Regions from separate parts of the Streptomyces sp. 7N604 genome, predicted to be linked through region 1. Evidence: riboswitches for the same ligand, from Rfam matches in the RefSeq annotation. Region 1 holds a riboswitch; the other holds the start of a gene.
What was found. Region 1 has a riboswitch for glycine ahead of gcvT (glycine cleavage system aminomethyltransferase GcvT). Riboswitches for the same ligand answer to the same signal wherever they lie in the genome.

Region 1 (4,407 bases):
CGTCGCCGACTTCGAGACGAGACTCGACGCGCTGCTCAGGGCGATTCCCGCGGGCGATGAGAGCGTGACCGCGGCCGCGGTCCAGGAACTCCTCACCGGCACGGTCAACGTGGTCGCCAGCGTCATGGTCGGCGGCGGGCTGCCCGCGGCGAATCTGGACGGGCTGCCGCCGATGCCCCAGGTCCCGGGTGCCCCGCAGGCCCCGAGCTCCCCCGCCAACCCCGAGGTCCCGGCTTCTCCCGAGGTCCCGGCTTCTCCCGAGGTCCCGGTCGCCCCGGAGGCCCCGGCCTCCCCCGACCTCCCGAGCGCGCCCCCGTCCCCGGCGGCGCCGACCCTGCCCGCCGGCTGGCCCGCGCAGTAGCGGGAGCCGGTCAGCGGGCCGCTCGAAGCCACCCGGAGCCCGCCACCCGGAGCCCGCCACAAGCGGGCTGCGCAAAGCCGGCTGCGCGCGTTACTCGAAGCCGATGCTCTTCAGGGCGCTCGCGGCGCCGCGGTTCAGCAGCACGGCCGAGGTGCAGCCGTCCGGCAGCCGTCCGCGCTCCGCGTCCGCGACCAGCCGCCCCACGGCGCCGCGGTGCCGCGCGAAGGCATAGCGGGAGACGCCGCGGCCGCGCGAGGCCTGGCCCTCAAGGGCGACCTCCGGCGGGACGTCGAGCAGCGCCATGTGCAGGGAGCGGCCCCGGCGGCGCGCGTCGCGCGCCAGCCAGCGGCGCACCCAGGCGAGGGTGCCGCAGTCGTGCACGACGACGCTGTCACCCGAGGCGAGGGCCCGGTACAGCCGGGCGTAGTGGGCGACCCGCACCAGGGGCCGGTACAGGGCGTACGGGATCATGGCGGGCATGGCGCGCTCCCAGCGGTCGCGCATGTCCTGCGAGTCCACGCGGCGCACCCGGCCGCCACGCCGGTCGAGGCCCGCGACGGCCCGCCTGATCAGCGTGCTCTTGCCGCTGCCCGGCAGCCCGGAGACGACGAGCACGTCACCGGCCGAGTAGCACAGCTCGTACCCCGCGGCCTGGCCGCCGCGCAGATCGAGCGCGGGCGACGACCGGCGGCCCGGCCTGACCGCTTCCCCGGCGACGGCCTGGAGAACGGGCAGCTCCGGCCGACCGGGCAGCGGGCCGCGCGCGACCTCGCTCGTCGTCGCGTACGCACTGTCCCTGTGCACCGTGATCGTCCTCCCCGTCCGGTCCGGTCACTGCGCCCTGACCCGAAGACTGTCAAGAAAAGGTAATGCCGTAAACCTCGATACCTCGGGACCGGACCGTCCGAACCTCGCGCGGCCGTGCAATGATGTCGGCGCCAACTCCATACCGGCCGTTAGAACCCGCGCGGGAGAGTCCCCGGACCGGCAGTTGTGCCGGGCACCGGGGCGCCGAAGGAGCAAGTCCTCCCTTGAATCTCTCAGGCCCCGTACCGCGCGGGCTAGGCACATCTGAAAAGCGGGCCGCCGCGTGCGGCCCCACCCAAGGTGCAAGCCCGTAGCCCCGACGCGTGATCCGGGGTCGTGGCGAACCTCTCAGGTTCCGATGACAGATGGGGAGGCTGTGTTCTCTTCGACACCAGCCTCGCCACCCCTGCCCGGGAGCCTGAAAACATGACCGAAGCCCAACGCCGTACGCCGCTCGACGCGCTGCACCGCGCGCTCGGCGCGACCATGACCGACTTCGCGGGCTGGGACATGCCGCTGCGCTACGGAAGCGAGCGCGACGAGCACGTCGCCGTCCGCACCCGCGCCGGACTCTTCGACCTCTCCCACATGGGCGAGATCACCCTGACCGGGCCGCAGGCCGGTGAGGTCCTGGACTACGCGCTGGTCGGCCACCTCTCGGCCCTGGCCGTGGGCCGCGCCCGCTACACCATGATCTGCAACGCCGAGGGCGGCATCCTCGACGACCTGATCGTCTACCGGCTGGGGGGTGAGCTGGGCAGTCCCGCTGGCTTCGCCGGGGGCACCCCCACCTCGCCGAAGGCGGGCGAGGAGGGAGAATTCATGGTGGTGGCCAACGCCTCCAACGCGCAGGTGGTGCTGGACGCGCTCACCGAGCGCGCGCAGGGCTTCGACGCGACCGTGCGGGACGACCGGGAGGCCTACGCGCTGATCGCCGTCCAGGGCCCCGAGTCCCCAGGCATCCTCAAGTCCCTGACCGACGCCGACCTGGACGGGCTGAAGTACTACGCGGGCCTGCCCGGCACCGTCGCCGGCGTGGACGCACTCATCGCCCGCACCGGATACACCGGCGAGGACGGCTTCGAGCTCTTCGTCGCGCCGGGCGACGCGGAGGCCCTGTGGCAGGCGCTGACCGAGGCGGGAGCCGCGGTGGGACTGGTGCCGTGCGGCCTTTCCTGCCGGGACACCCTGCGCCTGGAGGCGGGCATGCCGCTGTACGGGCACGAGCTCACGACCTCGACCACCCCCTTCGACGCGGGCCTCGGCCGGGTCGTGAAGTTCGAGAAGAGCGGTGACTTCGTCGGCCGTACGGCGCTGGAGGCCGCGGCGAAGCGGGCCGAGTCCAGCCCGCCGCGCAAGCTGGTCGGCCTGATCGCTTCCGGCCGCAGGGTGCCGCGCGCCGGGTACGCCGTGGTCTCCGCCGAGTCGGGAAGCGTGATCGGCGAGGTCACGTCCGGCGCCCCGTCGCCGACCCTCGGCAAGCCGATCGCGATCGCGTACGTGGACGCCGACCGCGCCGAGCCGGGCACGGCGGGCGTCGCGGTGGACATCCGCGGCAGCCACGAGCCGTACGAGGTCGTGGCGCTCCCCTTCTACAAGCGGCGGCGCTGACGCCCGCCAAGTGGCGCCGCCTCGCGCGGACCCCGGCGTCCGTTCCATGACAGCGCGTCCCACCTGTCAAGACCCGTCACCGAGCACTCCCCCCGATCCAGGAGAATTCAGATCATGAGCAACCCCCAGCAGCTTCGCTACAGCAAGGAGCACGAGTGGCTCACCGCCGCTGACGCGGACGGTGTGTCGACCGTGGGCATCACCGCGCACGCCGCTGACGCGCTCGGTGACGTCGTCTTCGTCCAGCTCCCGGAGGTCGGCGACACCGTCACCGCGGGCGACGCCTGCGGCGAGCTGGAGTCGACCAAGTCCGTGAGCGACCTGTACGCGCCGGTCTCGGGCGAGGTCACGGCCGTCAACCAGGACGTCGTGGACGACCCGGCGCTGGTGAACTCCGCCCCCTTCGAGGGCGGCTGGCTGTTCAAGGTACGGGTGAGCGACGAGCCCGCCGACCTGCTCTCCGCCGACGAGTACACCGCCTTCATCGGCAGCTGAACCCGCCGAACCTGCCGAACCTGCTGAACTCGCTGAATCCGCGAAGTCCCTGACGCCCCTCCTGATTGGGATCCCGATGTCGCTTCTCAACCAGTCCCTGCACGAGCTCGACCCGGACGTCGCCGCCGCGGTCGACGCCGAGCTCCACCGCCAGCAGTCCACGCTCGAGATGATCGCCTCGGAGAACTTCGCTCCGGTCGCCGTCCTCGAAGCGCAGGGCTCGGTGCTCACCAACAAGTACGCCGAGGGATACCCCGGCCGCCGCTACTACGGCGGTTGTGAGCACGTCGACGTCGTCGAGACGCTGGCCATCGAGCGGATCAAGGAGCTGTTCGGCGCCGAGCACGCGAACGTACAGCCGCACTCGGGTGCCCAGGCGAACGCGGCCGCGATGTTCGCTCTGCTTTCGCCCGGTGACACCATCCTGGGTCTGAACCTCGCCCACGGCGGGCACCTGACCCACGGTATGAAGATCAACTTCTCCGGCAAGCTCTACAACGTGGCCGCCTACCACGTCGACGAGCAGACCGGCCAGGTCGACATGGACGAGGTCGAGCGCCTCGCCAAGGAGCACCGGCCGAAGCTGATCATCGCGGGCTGGTCGGCGTACCCCCGCCAGCTGGACTTCGCCGCATTCCGGCGGATCGCCGACGAGGTCGGCGCGTACCTGATGGTCGACATGGCGCACTTCGCGGGCCTGGTGGCCGCGGGCCTGCACCCCTCGCCCGTACCGCACGCGCACGTCGTGACCACCACCACGCACAAGACGCTGGGCGGCCCCCGCGGCGGCGTGATCCTCTCCACCGCCGAGCTGGCCAAGAAGATCAACTCCGCGGTCTTCCCCGGCCAGCAGGGCGGCCCGCTCGAGCACGTCATCGCGGCGAAGGCGGTGGCCTTCAAGGTGGCGGCGAGCGAGGAGTTCAAGGAGCGCCAGCAGCGTACGCTGGAGGGCGCGAAGATCCTCGCCGAGCGGCTGTCGCGCGGCGATGTGTCCGAGGCGGGAGTGGCGGTCCTGTCCGGCGGCACGGACGTGCACCTGGTCCTGGTGGACCTGCGCAACTCCGAGCTGGACGGGCAGCAGGCAGAGGACCGCCTTCACGAGGTCGGCATCACGGTCAACCGCAACGCGATCC
Region 2 (4,407 bases), on a different contig from region 1:
TTGGCGCGGTGGTACGCCCGTACGGCCAGCAGTCCCGCCAGCTCGCCCTGGGAGCCCGCGTTCGGCTGGATCGACACCTTGTCGTAGCCGGTGACCTCGGCGAGCCGCTCCTCGAGCTCACCGATCAGCGTCACGTAGCCCTCGGCCTGCTCGACGGGCGCGAACGGGTGCAGCGCCCCGAACTCGGGCCAGGTGACCGGCTCCATCTCCGTCGTCGCGTTGAGCTTCATGGTGCAGGAGCCGAGCGGGATCATGCCGCGGTCGAGCGCGTAGTCCCGGTCGGCCAGCTTGCGCAGGTAGCGCAGCATCGCGGTCTCGGAGCGGTGCTGGTGGAAGACCGGGTGCGTGAGGTACTCGTCGGTGCGCAGCAGCGCCTCCGGCAGCGCGTCCTCCACGGTCGCGTCCAGCGCCTCCACGTCCGCCTCGACGCCGAAGGCGCCCCACACCGCGGCCAGCCGGTCCCGGTCGGTGGTCTCGTCGCAGGCGATGCCGACCAGGTCCGCGTCGATCTCGCGCAGATTGACCCCGGCCTCGCGGGCGGCGGCCACGACGCCGGCGGCCCGCCCGGGGACGCGGGCGGTCAGGGTGTCGAAGTACGAGCCGTGGACGATCTCCACGCCGCCCGCCCGCAGGCCCTCGGCGAGCAGCGCGGCGTAGCGGTGGGTGCGCCGGGCGATGCCCGCCAGCCCGTCCGGGCCGTGGTAGACGGCGTACATCCCGGCCATGACGGCGAGCAGCACCTGCGCGGTGCAGATGTTGCTCGTGGCCTTCTCGCGGCGGATGTGCTGCTCGCGGGTCTGCAGGGCCAGCCGGTACGCCTTGTCGCCGTCCGCGTCCACGGAGACTCCGACGAGTCGGCCCGGCAGGCTGCGGGCGAACTTCTCACGTACGGACATGTAGCCGGCGTGCGGGCCGCCGAAGCCCATCGGGACGCCGAAGCGCTGGCTGGTGCCGACGGCGATGTCCGCGCCCAGGTCGCCGGGCGAGGTGAGCAGGGTGAGGGCGAGGAGGTCGGCGGAGACGGTGACGACCGCGCCCAGCTCGTGTGCCTGCTCGATCACCGGCCGCAGGTCCCGCACCTGCCCGGAGGCGCCCGGGTACTGCAGCAGCACGCCGAAGACGCCGCGCTCGGCGGCCTCCGCCGGAATGCCGCCGGACAGGTCGGCGACGACGACCTCGACGCCGGTCGGCTCGGCGCGGGTCTCGATGACGGCGATGGTCTGCGGCAGACAGTCGGCGTCGATGAGGAAGACCCCGTCCTTGACCTTGCCGACGCGGCGGGAGAGGGCCACGGCCTCGGCGGCGGCGGTGGCCTCGTCGAGCAGCGAGGCACCCGCGGTCGGCAGGCCCGTCAGGTCGGCGACCACCGTCTGGAAGTTCAGCAGCGCCTCGAGGCGGCCCTGCGAGATCTCCGGCTGGTACGGCGTGTAGGCGGTGTACCAGGCCGGGTTCTCCAGGACGTTGCGGAGGATCACCGGAGGGGTGAAGGTGCCGTAGTAGCCGAGGCCGATCATCGGGGCCAGCACCTCGTTGCGGTCGGCGAGCCCGCGCAGCTCGGCGAGGACGTCGCCCTCCCCGCGCGCCTCCGGCAGGTCCAGCGCCCCGGCGCTCTTGATCACGTCGGGCACGGCGGCGGCGGTGAGTTCGTCGAGCGAGCCGTAGCCGACCTGGGCGAGCATCTTCGCCTGGGCCCCGGCGTCGGGGCCGATGTGGCGCTGCTCGAAGGGGATGCCACGCTCCAGCCGGGAGAGTGGGATGCGGTTGGCGGTCATCTGCGGAGGCCTCCTGGTCGACTCGACCTGCGAGGGGTACCACTGCACGAGTACCCGGACGGCCTCCCCCTCTGTCATCTCAACCTGAGAGCTTCACCGGTCCGCCTGGGCGGCCCGGCTTTCACCGTCGGTGAGGAGGGGTTCCGGCACATTCCGTCCGACGCCCGCCCTGCTTTCCAGAGTGACCTCGTCCGTGCGGTACGGGTGCCTGAGAGATTCCGGGGAGGATTTGCTCCTTCGGCGCCTCCGGCCTTGCAGCGGAGGACTCTCCCGCACGGGGTCTGCAGCCGCTGTCAGCCTACCAGCGCGCCTCATGCCGGGCGTGGCCCGCAGGCCGCCGAGTGGCCGAGGCACGAGATGTGGCCTTTCGTTGTCTCATAGAGGACGTACGAGGAGTTGGAGGGCAGCGTGCAGTCCGAAATCGATCCGCGGAGCCTGATAGGACGCAAGGCGTTCGACCTGGACGGAGCGAAGATCGGCACCGTGGACGAGGTGTATCTGGATGACGCCACAGGGCGTCCTGAGTGGGCCGCCGTGCGCACCGGCCTGTTCGGGCGCGACGCGTTCGTACCCCTGGAGCCCAGCGAGGTCGTCGACGACACCCTGCGGGTCCCCTACCACCGGTCTCTGATCAAGGACGCTCCCGACTTCGGCGTGGGGCGGCACCTCTCGCCGGAGCAGGAGCTGCAGCTCTACCACCACTACGGGCTCGACGCGTCCGCTCCGGGCAGCGGCCAGGACGACGGGGAGGACGGCGACCAGGACTTCGGCCGTATTGCCGGCGAAGGCGACTGATCGTCCGCGTACGCGTGCGCGTCCCCGTTCTCGGGTGACACCAGAGGCAGAGGCTCGGACGGCTCCAGGCCGGGGTCGTCCACGGGGAACGTGCGCACCCGCCCAGGCGCCGACCACGGCTGTTCGAAGCGCACGGTGACCTTCCCGACCCCGCTGCCCTGCACCCAGCCAGGTCCGAACTCCGCATGCCGGACGTCATGGCCCGGCACCCAGCGCCTGTGGCCGGGCTCCGGCGCCGCTTCCTCCGCCCCGGGCGGCGCTCCCCCATAGCCTTCGGCATGGGTGGGGGTCCCGGTAGCTGGGGGAGGACCGCCACCCGCGGTCTCCGGTTCCGCGCCGCCGGCCTCCGCCTCCGGCCCCGGTACCTCCCCCACGTGGGCCGTCTCCGCCGTCGCGGCCTGCGCGAACAGGTCCTCCTGCGTGAAGTCGGCGAGCCCGCTGACCCCGACGCCGAGCAGCCGTACGCCGCCCGTGGTGTCCACGGTCTCGATGAGCCGCGCGGCGGCCTCCCGGATCACCGCGGGGTCGTCGGTGGGCCCGCGCAGCGTCTCGGAGCGGGTGAGCGTCGAGAAGTCGTAGCGCCGGACCTTCAGCACGACCGTACGGCCCGACCGGCCCGCCGAGCGCAGCCGTCGCACGCACCGGTCGGCGAGCCGCGCGACCTCACCCCGCACCCGCGCCCTGTCGTGGAGGTCGATGTCGAAGGTGTCCTCGACGGATACGGACTTGGCGTCCCGCTCCGCGACCACCGGACGGTCGTCGAGGCCCAGGGCCATGGCGTGCAGCGAGCTGCCGTGCGCTTTGCCCAGCAGCCGGACCAGCTCGTCCTCCCCTGCCTCGGCCATCTCACCCACGCTGTGGATCCCGGCCCTGCGCAGATGCTCGGCGGTGGCCGGACCGACGCCCGGGAGGGTGCGGACCGTCATGGGCGCCAGCAGCTCACGCTCCGTGCCGGGCGCGATGAGCACCAGTCCGTCCGGTTTCGCCTGCTCGGAGGCGATCTTGGCGAGCATCTTCGACCCGGCGAGGCCCACCGAGCCCGTGAGGCCGGTGACGGCCCGGATGTCGCGCCGCAGCCGCTCCCCCACCGCGCGCGCGGCGTCCGCCGACGCCGCCACCCCGCCGGCCTCGAGGTCGACGAAAGCCTCGTCCAGGCTCAGCGGCTCGACCAGCGGGGACAGCCCGTGCAGCAGCTCCATGACCGCGTCGCTGACCTGGCGGTACAGCGTGAAGCGCGGAGCGAGATAGGCGGCGTTCGGGCACAGCCGCCGGGCCTGGCCGGTCGCCATGGCGGAGTGCACCCCGAAGACCCGCGCCTCGTACGACGCCGTGGCCACCACGCCGCGCGGACCGATGCCGCCGACCACCACTGGCTTGCCGCGCAGGCTCGGCTTGGCCGCCTGCTCCACCGCGGCGAAGAACGCGTCCATGTCGAGATGCAGGATGGTCGGTGCGGACCTCACACCACCGATCCTGCCCTACGGCACTGACAACAGGCCGTGTACGGGGCTGCGGCGGGTCAGACGGCCCGGTTGCGGCGACGGGCGAGCTCGTCGGCCGGGTTGTGCCCGACGAGCGTCTCTCCGGTGTCCACCCGCTCGCCGTGAAGCTGGGACAGGGCGTCCTCCACGTCCCGCCAGACCACGCCGACCGCGATGCCGAAGATGCCCTGTCCGCCCTGGAGCAGACTCACCACATCGTCCGGGGACGAACACTCGTAGACGGTCGCGCCGTCGCTCATGAGCGTCATCTGGGCGAGGTCGGCTCGCTCCTTGGCGCGCAGGTGCTGGACGGCCGCACGGATGTTCTGCAGCGAGACGCCGGTGTCCAGGAAGCGCTT

Region 2: it holds a riboswitch for glycine, as region 1 does, so the genes downstream of both, gcvP (aminomethyl-transferring glycine dehydrogenase) here and gcvT (glycine cleavage system aminomethyltransferase GcvT) in region 1, are expected to answer to the same signal.

What each region holds. Positions count from the first base shown of each region.
Region 1 is NZ_JBQQBX010000004.1:103,204-107,610, reverse strand. It holds gene ACTWP8_RS05755 (hypothetical protein) at 1-361, shown strand, start outside; gene ACTWP8_RS05750 (AAA family ATPase) at 452-1,171, opposite strand; glycine riboswitch at 1,320-1,426, shown strand; gene gcvT (glycine cleavage system aminomethyltransferase GcvT) at 1,595-2,779, shown strand; gene gcvH (glycine cleavage system protein GcvH) at 2,894-3,274, shown strand; gene glyA (serine hydroxymethyltransferase) at 3,351-4,407, shown strand, end outside.
Region 2 is NZ_JBQQBX010000060.1:15,213-19,619, forward strand. It holds gene gcvP (aminomethyl-transferring glycine dehydrogenase) at 1-1,772, opposite strand, end outside; glycine riboswitch at 1,959-2,055, opposite strand; gene ACTWP8_RS36790 (PRC-barrel domain-containing protein) at 2,181-2,567, shown strand; gene ACTWP8_RS36795 (DNA polymerase IV) at 2,474-4,030, opposite strand; gene ACTWP8_RS36800 (MerR family transcriptional regulator) at 4,087-4,407, opposite strand, start outside.